2 regions of the Actinoallomurus acanthiterrae genome follow, and region 1 is predicted to be linked to the other one. Evidence: riboswitches for the same ligand, from Rfam matches in the RefSeq annotation. Region 1 holds a riboswitch; the other holds the start of a gene.

Region 1 (4,966 bases):
ACCGCGGCGGTGCCCGCCGCGAGCACGCCGATGAGCGCGGTGCGCTCGCGCGGGGTGGCCGGGCGCACGGCCAGCTCCCGGTTCTCCCGGAGGCCGCGCAGCCACCGGACCCAGCCGTACGAGGCCAGCGCCAGGAACATCACCTGCTTGAGCGCGTTGCCCGGCGCGTGCGCGCTGAGCGAGGCGACGAGCAGGAGCGCCGCGCCGGCGATCTGCACGGGCCAGGTCCAGATCGTGCGGCGGATCGCCAGCCAGACCGTGCCCAGGGACAGGACGTTGCCCACCAGGTCGGTCCACAGGACCTTCTCGCCGAGGACGGTGACGCCCGCCTGTGTCCAGGAGCTCACCGTGCCCCTCCCGCCGTGACGAGCCGCTCGACGTACTTGGCGACGACGTCGACCTCGAGGTTCACCGGGTCGCCGGGGCCCTTGCGGCCCAGCGTGGTCAGCTCGAGCGTCGTCGGGATCAGCGCGATCGTGAAGGCGTCGTCGCGGGCCTCGACGACGGTGAGGCTGACGCCGTCGACCGTGATCGAGCCCTTCTCGACGACGTAGCGGGCCAGCTGCGGGGGCAGCTCGACGGTCACGACCTCCCAGCGGTCACCGGGCTCGCGGGAGACGATCCGGCCGACGCCGTCGACGTGGCCCTGGACGATGTGGCCGCCGAGCCGGTCGGTCGGCCGTACGGGGCGTTCGAGGTTGACCGGCGATCCCGGCTCCAGGCCGGCGAGGCTGGAGCGGTCGAGCGTCTCCTTCATGACGTCGACGGCGAACGCGTCGTCCTTGACGTCGGTCACGGTGAGGCAGACGCCGTTGACCGCGATGGACGCGCCGTGCACGGCGTCGGACACGACGAGCGGGCCGCGGACTGTGAGCCGGGCGGAGTCCCCCGCCGGTTCGAGCGCGACCACCTCGCCGAGTTCCTCGACGATTCCGGTGAACATTCAGTTCTCCCTTCGGGCCGCTACCGGCCGGGTGGGGGGTTCGGCGGCTTGCGGTACGGCGGTGACGCGCAGGTCCGGGCCGATCCGCGTGATGTCCTCGATCCGCAGGTGACGGGCCTCGGCGAGCGTGCCGACGCCTGCCGGGCCGAGCGCGGTGGCGCCGGAGCCGAGGAGCGTGGGGGCGAGGTAGGCGACGACCCGGTCGACCAGTCCGGCGGCCAGGAACCCGCCGGCCAGGGTCGGGCCGCCTTCGAGGAGGACCGAGACGATCTGCCGGTCGCACAGCTCCGCGAGGAGGGCGGCCAGGTCGAGCCCGCCGTCGCCGCGCGGCAGGCGGACGACGGCCGTGCGGGCCTCCAGCGCCGTGGCGTCGGCGTCCTCGGCGACGGCGATCAGGGTGGGAGCCTCGTCGTCCAGGACCCGGCTGGTCAGCGGCGTACGCGCCCGGCCGTCTACGACGACGCGCAGGGGCCTGCGCGACGTGAGCAGGTGATCGTGACGCTGCACGCCCCGTACGGTCAGGCGGGGGTCGTCGGCCAGCACGGTCCCGGCGCCGACGACGATCGCGTCACAGCGTGCGCGGAGCTCGTGGACGTCGTGCCGGGCCTCCGGGCCGGTGATCCACTGGCTGGTGCCGTCGGCGGCCGCGGACCGGCCGTCCAGCGTCGCGGCGAACTTCCAGGTGACGTGCGGCCGGTTCAGCCGGGTGCGGGTGAGCCACTCGGCGTTGGCCCGCTCGGCCTCTTCGGCGAGCAGCCCGCCCTCGACCTCGATGCCCGCCTCTGCGAGCCGGCGGGCTCCGCCGCCCGCGACCGGGTCGGGGTCGGCGACCGCGTAGACGACGCGCCGGACGCCGGCGTCGATGACGGCGAGGGTGCACGGGCCGGTACGGCCCTGGTGGTCGCAGGGTTCGAGGGTGACGACGAGAGTGCCGTCCTGGGCGCGGTCGCCGGCCTCCCGGAGCGCGACGATCTCGGCGTGCGGGCCGCCGGCGTAGGCGTGGTACCCCTCGCCCGCGACCTCTCCGGCGGCGTCGAGGACGACACAGCCGACGACGGGATTGGGGCTGGTCTCACCGCTGGCGCGGACGGCGAGCGCCAGCGCTCGGCGCATCGCCCGCTCCTGCGCGGGATGATCGGTCACCCGGGCCTCCCTCATCAGGCTCCGGGTGTGTGGCAAGGCCACAGATGCCATGCCCACGAAGGGCACGGCCGCGCGCTGCCTCCCATCCGGACTTTAACCGTCGGTCCCGGAGTTTCACCGGGTCAACCGGCCGATGGTTTCGGCCGGGTCGCGGACTGTCACCGCCGGTTCGGAATTTCACCGACCCCGGAGCACGCTTACTGACTCCCAACCAGTGTGCCACGCCGGACATTCCACGCCATATGTGAGGATGTCCACAGCTGGCCAAGCAAGCGCTCGCTTGGTTGGCATCGAAACTTGTGGACGCTAACAATGGCGCGGGCCGCCCGTGGTCCGATATAGATCGAATGTCGTTCTAGTGCGAAAGATGAGGCGGGCCGATGACGCAGCGGACGGAGTGGATAGAGCCTGGAGCGTTCCAGGTGGCGCCGGGCGTGCACCGCATCCCCCTGCCCCTTCCGAGCGACGGCCTCCGCGCCGTCAACGTCTACGCGGTCGAGGGCGAGGACGGGCTGGTCCTGATCGACGGCGGCTGGGCCCTCGAGGAGTCCCGGCGGCGGCTCGAGGCGGCGCTGAAGGAGATCGGGTACGGCCTCGGGGACATCACGCGGTTCCTCGTCACCCACGTCCACCGCGATCACTACACGCAGGCGGTGAGCATCCGCCGGGAGTTCGGGACGCGGGTCAGCCTCGGCATCGGCGAGCGCGCGACCCTCGAACTGCTCACCAAGCCGATCCGGCGTGAGGACTCCCCCCAGCTCGCGCAACTCCTGACCTGCGGCGCGCGACCGCTCGTCGAGCGCATGAAGGCCGCCTGGCGGGAGGGCGGCCACGACGTCCTCGAGTGGGAGATGCCCGACGACTGGATCGACGGCCGCACGGCGCTGCCGCTGGGCGGCCGGGACCTCCTCGCCGTCCCCACGCCGGGCCACACCCGGGGGCATCTCGTCTTCGCCGACCTCGACGACGGGCTGATGTTCGCCGGCGACCACGTCCTGCCCCACATCACGCCGTCCATCGGGTTCGAGAGCGTCCCGGGCGCCTCTCCCCTCGGCGCCTACCTGGACTCCTTGAGGATCGTCCGGGAACTCCCCGACCTGCGGCTGCTCCCCGCCCACGGGCCCGTCACCGACAGCGTGCACGCCCGCGTCGACGCCCTGCTGGCACACCACGCCGAACGCCTCGACGCCTGCGCGGCGGCGGTCACCGCGGGCTCGGGCACGGCGTACGAGACGGCCCGCGCCCTGACCTGGACCCGGCGCGAACGCCACTTCGACGACCTCGACATGTTCAACCAGATGCTGGCCACCACCGAGACCCAGGCCCACCTGCTGGTACTCGTCACCCAGGGCCGGCTCCGCAGCCACCCGAACGGCGACGGCGCCGTGGTGTTTGAGGCATAGGACCACGCCGTCACGGGCGACGAGGCGTACGGACGCGCCGTGACAGCCGCCGAGACGCAGGCGACGGCCTCATGGCCGGCGGAACCCGTGCCGCTCCCGCGCGACGCCGACCGGCGCCTACGCAGCGCGGGCGGCGGCCCGGTGAGCTCGCGACCCGCTCCCCCGACGGCGACAAGGCCGATGCGGCGTGGCGCGGCGCGGGCGACGCGGACGCGGTGCAATGCATAGGCGGTGCGGCGCAGCGTGGGCAGCGCTCACGGCTCGCGCAGGCAGGCGCGGTCTACGCGGTGTAGGCGGCGCTCGCCTGCTCGCGTAGGGAGCGGATGGCCTCGCCGCGGTCGTCGGCGGAGTAGACCGCCGACCCCGCCACGAAGACGTCCGCGCCCGCCTCGGCGCAGCGCTCGATCGTCTCGGCGTTGACGCCGCCGTCGACCTGCAGCCAGACGTCCAGCTCCCGGCCCTTGATCAGCTCCCGGGCGCGCCGCACCTTGGGCAGCACCACGTCGAGGAACGACTGGCCACCGAAGCCCGGCTCGACCGTCATCACGAGCATCATGTCGATCTCGGGCAGCAGGTCGGCGTACTGCTCGACGGCGGTGCCCGGGTTCAGCGCCAGCCCGGCACGCGCTCCCGCCGAACGGATCGCCCGCAGCGTACGGATCGGGGCGCTCGCGGCCTCCGCGTGGATGGTCACGCTGGACGCGCCCGCCTCTGCATAGCCGGGGGCCCACCGGTCCGGGTCCTCGATCATCAGGTGGCAGTCCAGCGGTAGCGGCGTGACCTTGAGCAGCGACTCGACCACCGGCAGGCCGATGGTGAGGTTGGGCACGAAGTGGTTGTCCATCACGTCGACGTGGATCCAGTCGGCGTTGGACACAGCCGTCACCTCGTCGGCGAGGCGGGCGAAGTCGGCGGACAGAATGCTGGGAGCGATTTGCACGGCCATGATGCGCTCAAGTGTAGAGAGCCGCCGAGCGTCATCCGCGCACATGGGAGGATCACGGGCGTCCGGCCACGTTGAGGATGGTCCGTGCTCCGGAGTCGGAGGTGATCAGCATGACCGACGCCCGGCGCGGCCATGCCGACGTCACATGGGTCGACATCCCCAGGCGCAAGACCTGGTGGGCGGTCGGCATCGGATGGGGCGTGCTGCAGCCGGTCATCCTCGCGCTGTGCCTCTTCTGGGGCGGAGTCGTGGGCGTATCCGTGACGTGGTCGCTGCTGCCGACTCTGCTGGGCATCCGGTCGAGCGTCTTCGGCCTGCCCTTCGGGTTCCTCACCGGACTCGCCGTCGGCCTCACCATCAACCACAAGGCCCGCATGTGGGTCCAGCGAGCGAGACTGCGCCGCCTGCGAAAACGCGGGCACAGGGCGACGGCACGCGTGGCCGCCGTGGACCGGCGGTACCGCTACAACCCCAAGGGACCGGGCAGCACCTCCTACGTCGTGCGCCTGGAGTGGATCGACCCCGAAACCG
Region 2 (4,966 bases), on a different contig from region 1:
CAGCACGTTCATCGGACTACCGTGACCTAAAAACAATGCTGGCATACGTGTTGAAGACATGATGATATCCTTAACTAAAGGTGTCATTTTGATATCCTCACAATACGCTTGTTCGGCGGAGTAAGAACCCGGATAACAATGATGATGATCATCAGTTATTTTGACGATCTGCCTGAAGGTGAAGATTTATAAGGAGTTGTCGATGTCAGTACCTCTCATTCTGACCATACTGGCGGGGGCAGCCACGTTTATTGGCGCGTTTCTCGGCGTTCTCGGGCAAAAACCCTCGAACCGCTTACTGGCGTTTTCGCTAGGATTTGCGGCGGGGATCATGTTGCTCATCTCATTAATGGAAATGCTTCCTGCCGCACTAGCCGCCGAAGGAATGTCGCCTGTGTTGGGTTATGGAATGTTTATCTTCGGTCTGCTTGGCTATTTTGGCCTGGACCGCATGTTGCCACATGCGCATCCGCAGGATTTAATGCAAAAATCGGTGCAGCCGTTGCCAAAATCGATCAAGCGCACAGCCATTCTGCTCACTCTCGGTATCAGTCTGCATAACTTCCCGGAAGGGATTGCCACCTTTGTCACGGCGAGCAGCAACCTGGAGCTGGGATTTGGCATCGCCCTGGCCGTAGCGTTGCACAATATTCCTGAAGGTCTGGCGGTTGCAGGCCCGGTTTACGCGGCAACGGGGTCTAAACGCACCGCAATTCTGTGGGCGGGGATTTCTGGACTGGCAGAAATTCTTGGTGGTGTGCTGGCGTGGTTAATCCTCGGTAGCATGATTTCCCCGGTGGTCATGGCGGCAATCATGGCGGCGGTTGCAGGAATTATGGTGGCGCTCTCGGTTGATGAATTAATGCCGCTCGCCAAAGAGATTGACCCTAATAATAACCCCAGCTATGGCGTACTATGTGGAATGTCAGTGATGGGATTCAGTTTAGTGCTGCTACAAACGGCGGGAATTGGTTAAAGACGATAATGACAGATGTTGCCCATTGCTAAAGGCAACATCTGTATCGTTATTAAAGGTATTATTGATGCTTTTCAAACACTTCTTTATCGGAGCGTTTATCTATTTACTTCGGGCAGCTAACAGCGCATCTCTGTCATGGCGAAAAGCTTTACAGTAACGTTTAAGATGCAGGAAATAGCCCACCAGCAGTAGAACAATTAATACAATCCAGTACCAGGCAATAAACATCCTTTTCACCTTCAAAATTTAACATTACTAAACATTTAGCGCATAAATTTCACATATCCTTTTTCGGATATATTCATATGGTCGCATAATAACGGAACAATTATATGATTTTGATCATAATGAAAAAGAATGCCTGATATTAATGAAATTTTCTCATAGAAAGAGAAGCGGAATTAACATCTTGCATAGCAGGGAAAATAAAAACCGAAGCCTGCTACAACTTCGGTTTCTTGATTAAGGCAGTAAATTAAGCAGCGGTTTTCAGCTGGCTTTACGCTCATGTGCCTGACGGTATGCCACCAGGTCTTCAATAGTCACGAGCGCCATATTGTGTTTATTGGCAAACTCAATGCACTCTGGTGCACGCGCCATCGTGCCATCGTCATTAGTCAGCTCACACAGCACACCAGCCGGTTTAAAGCCTGCCAGCGTCATCAGATCAATAGTCGCTTCAGTATGACCGCCACGCGTCAGTACACCACCTGCCTGCGCGCGAAGTGGGAAAACGTGGCCCTGGGCGATTCAGATCTGAAGGTTTTGCGCCATCGGCAATCGCTGCGCGAACGGTCGTAATACGGTCAGCGGCAGAAACACCGGTAGTCACACCTTCAGCTGCTTCAATGGTCACGGTAAAACCGGTGCCATAGGCGCTGGTGTTATTTTCTACCATCATTGGCAGATCGAGTTGTTTACGGCGATCTTCAGTAATGCACAGGCAAACAATACCACTACCCGTGGCGAATGGTCAGCGCCATCTGCTCAACGGTCATGGTTTCTGCCGGGAAGATCATATCGCCTTCGTTTTCACGGTCTTCATCATCAAGCACCATTACACCGCGTCCTTCACGCAGCGCAGCCAGTGCATTTTCAACACGTTCGAAAGGCGTACCAAAAGAGGAAAGTAGCGTCTGATTCATGGTAAAAAAACCTCACTAAAATTATGGTTACCAGAATCAGGGCAGTCTTAGGAGTGGCGGCATATAGCCAAAATAACGTGAGCGGGTCCATGCCCGACAGAATCGTTACTCTCTCCCATCCGGACTCTAACCGTCGGCCCCGGAATTACACCGGATCTGCTGTCCTTTGAGTTCGCACCCAAAGCGCTCGCGGGCTTTCAACTGAGTTGATTTACCGCCGGTGGGGAATTTCGCCCCGCCCTGAGAATAAGCGGATTCACTATAACGCTAATGATTAGCGCCAGCAACGCATAGCTTCACATAATTCTGGTTTATGACTTACCCTTATCGCACTACAATGGCACTCAACACCTATCAGTACAGGGAAACTACAATGATTGACCCGAAAAAAATTGAGCAAATCGCTCGCCAGGTTCACGAATCAATGCCTAAAGGAATCAGGGAGTTCGGGGAAGATGTGGAGAAAAAAATCCGCCAAACCCTACAAGCGCAGCTGACGCGTCTCGATCTGGTAAGCCGCGAAGAATTCGACGTTCAGACGCAAGTCCTGTTACGGACTCGTGAAAAACTGGCGCTGCTTGAACAAAGAATCAGCGAACTGGAAAATCGCAGTACTGAGATCAAAAAGCAGCCATATCCAGAGACTCTCCCCCCAACGCTGTAAACATTTGTCTTTAATGCACTGTAAATTATGAATTAATCCTCTAATTTACAGTGCTTTCTATTACCTTATCGCGTAATCCCATTCAGAATACCATCACAAAAATGAATGAGTGCAATTGAAAGTATAATTGCTATGTATTTTTTAAGTTTTACTTAATCCATATTTAGATAAACTAATTTCATAAAACACACAAAAGTAAAATATCATATTTCAATGATTAGTCAGCCTTAAATAACAGTTACCAATCATTCTCTTTTCTACTCATCTTTATATAAAGGAATATTATGTCCGCTTTTAAAAAGTCACTTCTTGTTGCTGGCGTAGCAATGATTCTTTCCAATAACGTATTTGCTGACGAAGGTCACGGCATTGTTAAATTTAAAGGTGAAGTTATCTCTGCTCCATGTTCTATTAAACCAGGTGACGAAGACTTTAACTGTAAATCTGGGTGAAGTAGCAGATACCGTTCTGAAAAGCGACCAGAAATCTTTGGCTGAGCCTTTCACTATTCACCTGCAGGACTGCATGCTGAGTCAGGGTGGAACACTTATTCAAAAGCGAAGGTTACTTTCACACAGCAAATCATGACGGTCAGTCTGACCTTTCTGAAAAATACCAAAGAAACTGAAATCGGCGGCGCCACAGGCGTTGGCGTACGTATTCTGGACAGCCAGAGCGGCGAAGTAACTTTAGGTACTCCGGTAGTAATTACGTTCAACAATACCAACAGCTATCAGGAACTGAACTTCAAAGCTCGTATGGAATCCCCAAGCAAAGATGCCACCCCGGGCAACGTTTACGCTCAGGCTGACTACAAGATTGCTTACCAGTAATCGCATTTGGCCGGGTTCGCCCGGCCACATCATTAACGGATTAATGATAAGTGGATCAGATGTATAAAAAATTAAAATTAACCACAATAAGCGAATTGATTAAAAATATTTATTGTTCATTATCCGTTCTCATCATTGGTTGTGCGTCAGCTTATGCCGTTGAATTCAACAAAGATTTAATCGAAGCCGAAGATCGTGAAAACGTTAACCTTTCCAATTTGAAACTGATGGCCAATTACCCGTAGGTAAATACTCATTAAACGCTCTTATTAATAATAAAAGGACGCCAATCCATCTGGACCTGCAATGGGTATCATGATAACCAAATCTGCAGTTTGTCTGACGCCAGAGCAATTAACCTTGTTGGGCTTTACTGATCAGTATTATTGAAGAGGCTCAGCAAAACCTGATCGATGGTTGTACCCTATCGAAAAGAAAACAAATTACAACTTATCTCGATCAAGGGAAAATGCAATTATCCTATCTGCACCTCAGGCATGGTTAGAATACAAAGATGCAAACTGGACCTGCTCCTAGAACCTTGGGTATCATGGTATTGCTGGGGCATTTCTTGACTACAATTTATATGCCTCTCATTATGCACCACATCAGGGCGATAATTCGCAAAATATAAGTTCCTATGGGCAGGCTGGGGTTAATCTTGGGGCCTGGCGCCTGCGTACTGATTACCAGTACGATCAGTCATTTAACAATGGCAAAAGCCAGGCGACCAACCTGGATTTTCCGCGTATTTATTTGTTTCGCCCAATCCCAGCAATGAATGCAAAACTAACTATAGGTCAATACGATACTGAATCCTCTATTTTCGACTCTTTCCATTTTTCTGGCATTTCGTTGAAAAGCGATGAGAATATGTTACCGCCAGACCTACGTGGTTACGCACCGCAAATCACGGGTGTCGCACAAACGAATGCAAAGGTCACTGTCTCACAGAACAACCGTATTATTTATCAAGAAAATGTTCCTCCAGGCCCATTTGCTATTACCAATTTATTCAATACATTACAGGGGCAACTTGACGTCAAGGTTGAAGAAGAGGACGGACGCGTTACGCAATGGCAAGTTGCATCTAATAGTATTCCTTATCTGACGCGTAAAGGGCAGATTCGCTACACCACTGCTATGGGTAAACCGACCAGCGTTGGTGGTGATTCCTTACAACAACCCTTCTTCTGGACTGGTGAATTCTCATGGGGTTGGCTGAACAATGTATCCCTGTATGGTGGTTCAGTTTTAACAAACCGTGATTATCAATCTCTGGCTGCCGGCGTTGGTTTTAATCTTAACTCATTAGGTTCATTATCTTTTGATGTCACACGATCTG

The links. Region 1 has a riboswitch for FMN ahead of ribD (bifunctional diaminohydroxyphosphoribosylaminopyrimidine deaminase/5-amino-6-(5-phosphoribosylamino)uracil reductase RibD). Riboswitches for the same ligand answer to the same signal wherever they lie in the genome.
Region 2: linked by a shared signal. The riboswitch ahead of ACYVF7_RS59595 (3,4-dihydroxy-2-butanone-4-phosphate synthase) and the one ahead of ribD (bifunctional diaminohydroxyphosphoribosylaminopyrimidine deaminase/5-amino-6-(5-phosphoribosylamino)uracil reductase RibD) in region 1 are both predicted to bind FMN.

What each region holds. Positions count from the first base shown of each region.
Region 1 is NZ_BAAHCO010000001.1:9,138,281-9,143,246, forward strand. It holds gene ACYVF7_RS43035 (nicotinamide mononucleotide transporter family protein) at 1-347, opposite strand, end outside; gene ACYVF7_RS43040 (riboflavin synthase) at 344-943, opposite strand; gene ribD (bifunctional diaminohydroxyphosphoribosylaminopyrimidine deaminase/5-amino-6-(5-phosphoribosylamino)uracil reductase RibD) at 944-2,086, opposite strand; FMN riboswitch at 2,155-2,285, opposite strand; gene ACYVF7_RS43050 (MBL fold metallo-hydrolase) at 2,467-3,489, shown strand; gene rpe (ribulose-phosphate 3-epimerase) at 3,770-4,435, opposite strand; gene ACYVF7_RS43060 (hypothetical protein) at 4,546-4,966, shown strand, end outside.
Region 2 is NZ_BAAHCO010000002.1:17,249-22,214, forward strand. It holds gene ACYVF7_RS59575 (DODA-type extradiol aromatic ring-opening family dioxygenase) at 1-12, opposite strand, end outside; gene zupT (zinc transporter ZupT) at 203-976, shown strand; gene ACYVF7_RS59585 (3,4-dihydroxy-2-butanone-4-phosphate synthase) at 1,469-1,729, opposite strand; gene ACYVF7_RS59590 (3,4-dihydroxy-2-butanone-4-phosphate synthase) at 1,659-1,931, opposite strand; gene ACYVF7_RS59595 (3,4-dihydroxy-2-butanone-4-phosphate synthase) at 1,936-2,124, opposite strand; FMN riboswitch at 2,228-2,376, opposite strand; gene ubiK (ubiquinone biosynthesis accessory factor UbiK) at 2,462-2,788, shown strand; gene ACYVF7_RS59605 (hypothetical protein) at 3,073-3,240, shown strand; gene ACYVF7_RS59610 (fimbrial protein) at 3,310-3,621, shown strand; gene ACYVF7_RS59615 (fimbria/pilus outer membrane usher protein) at 4,252-4,966, shown strand, end outside.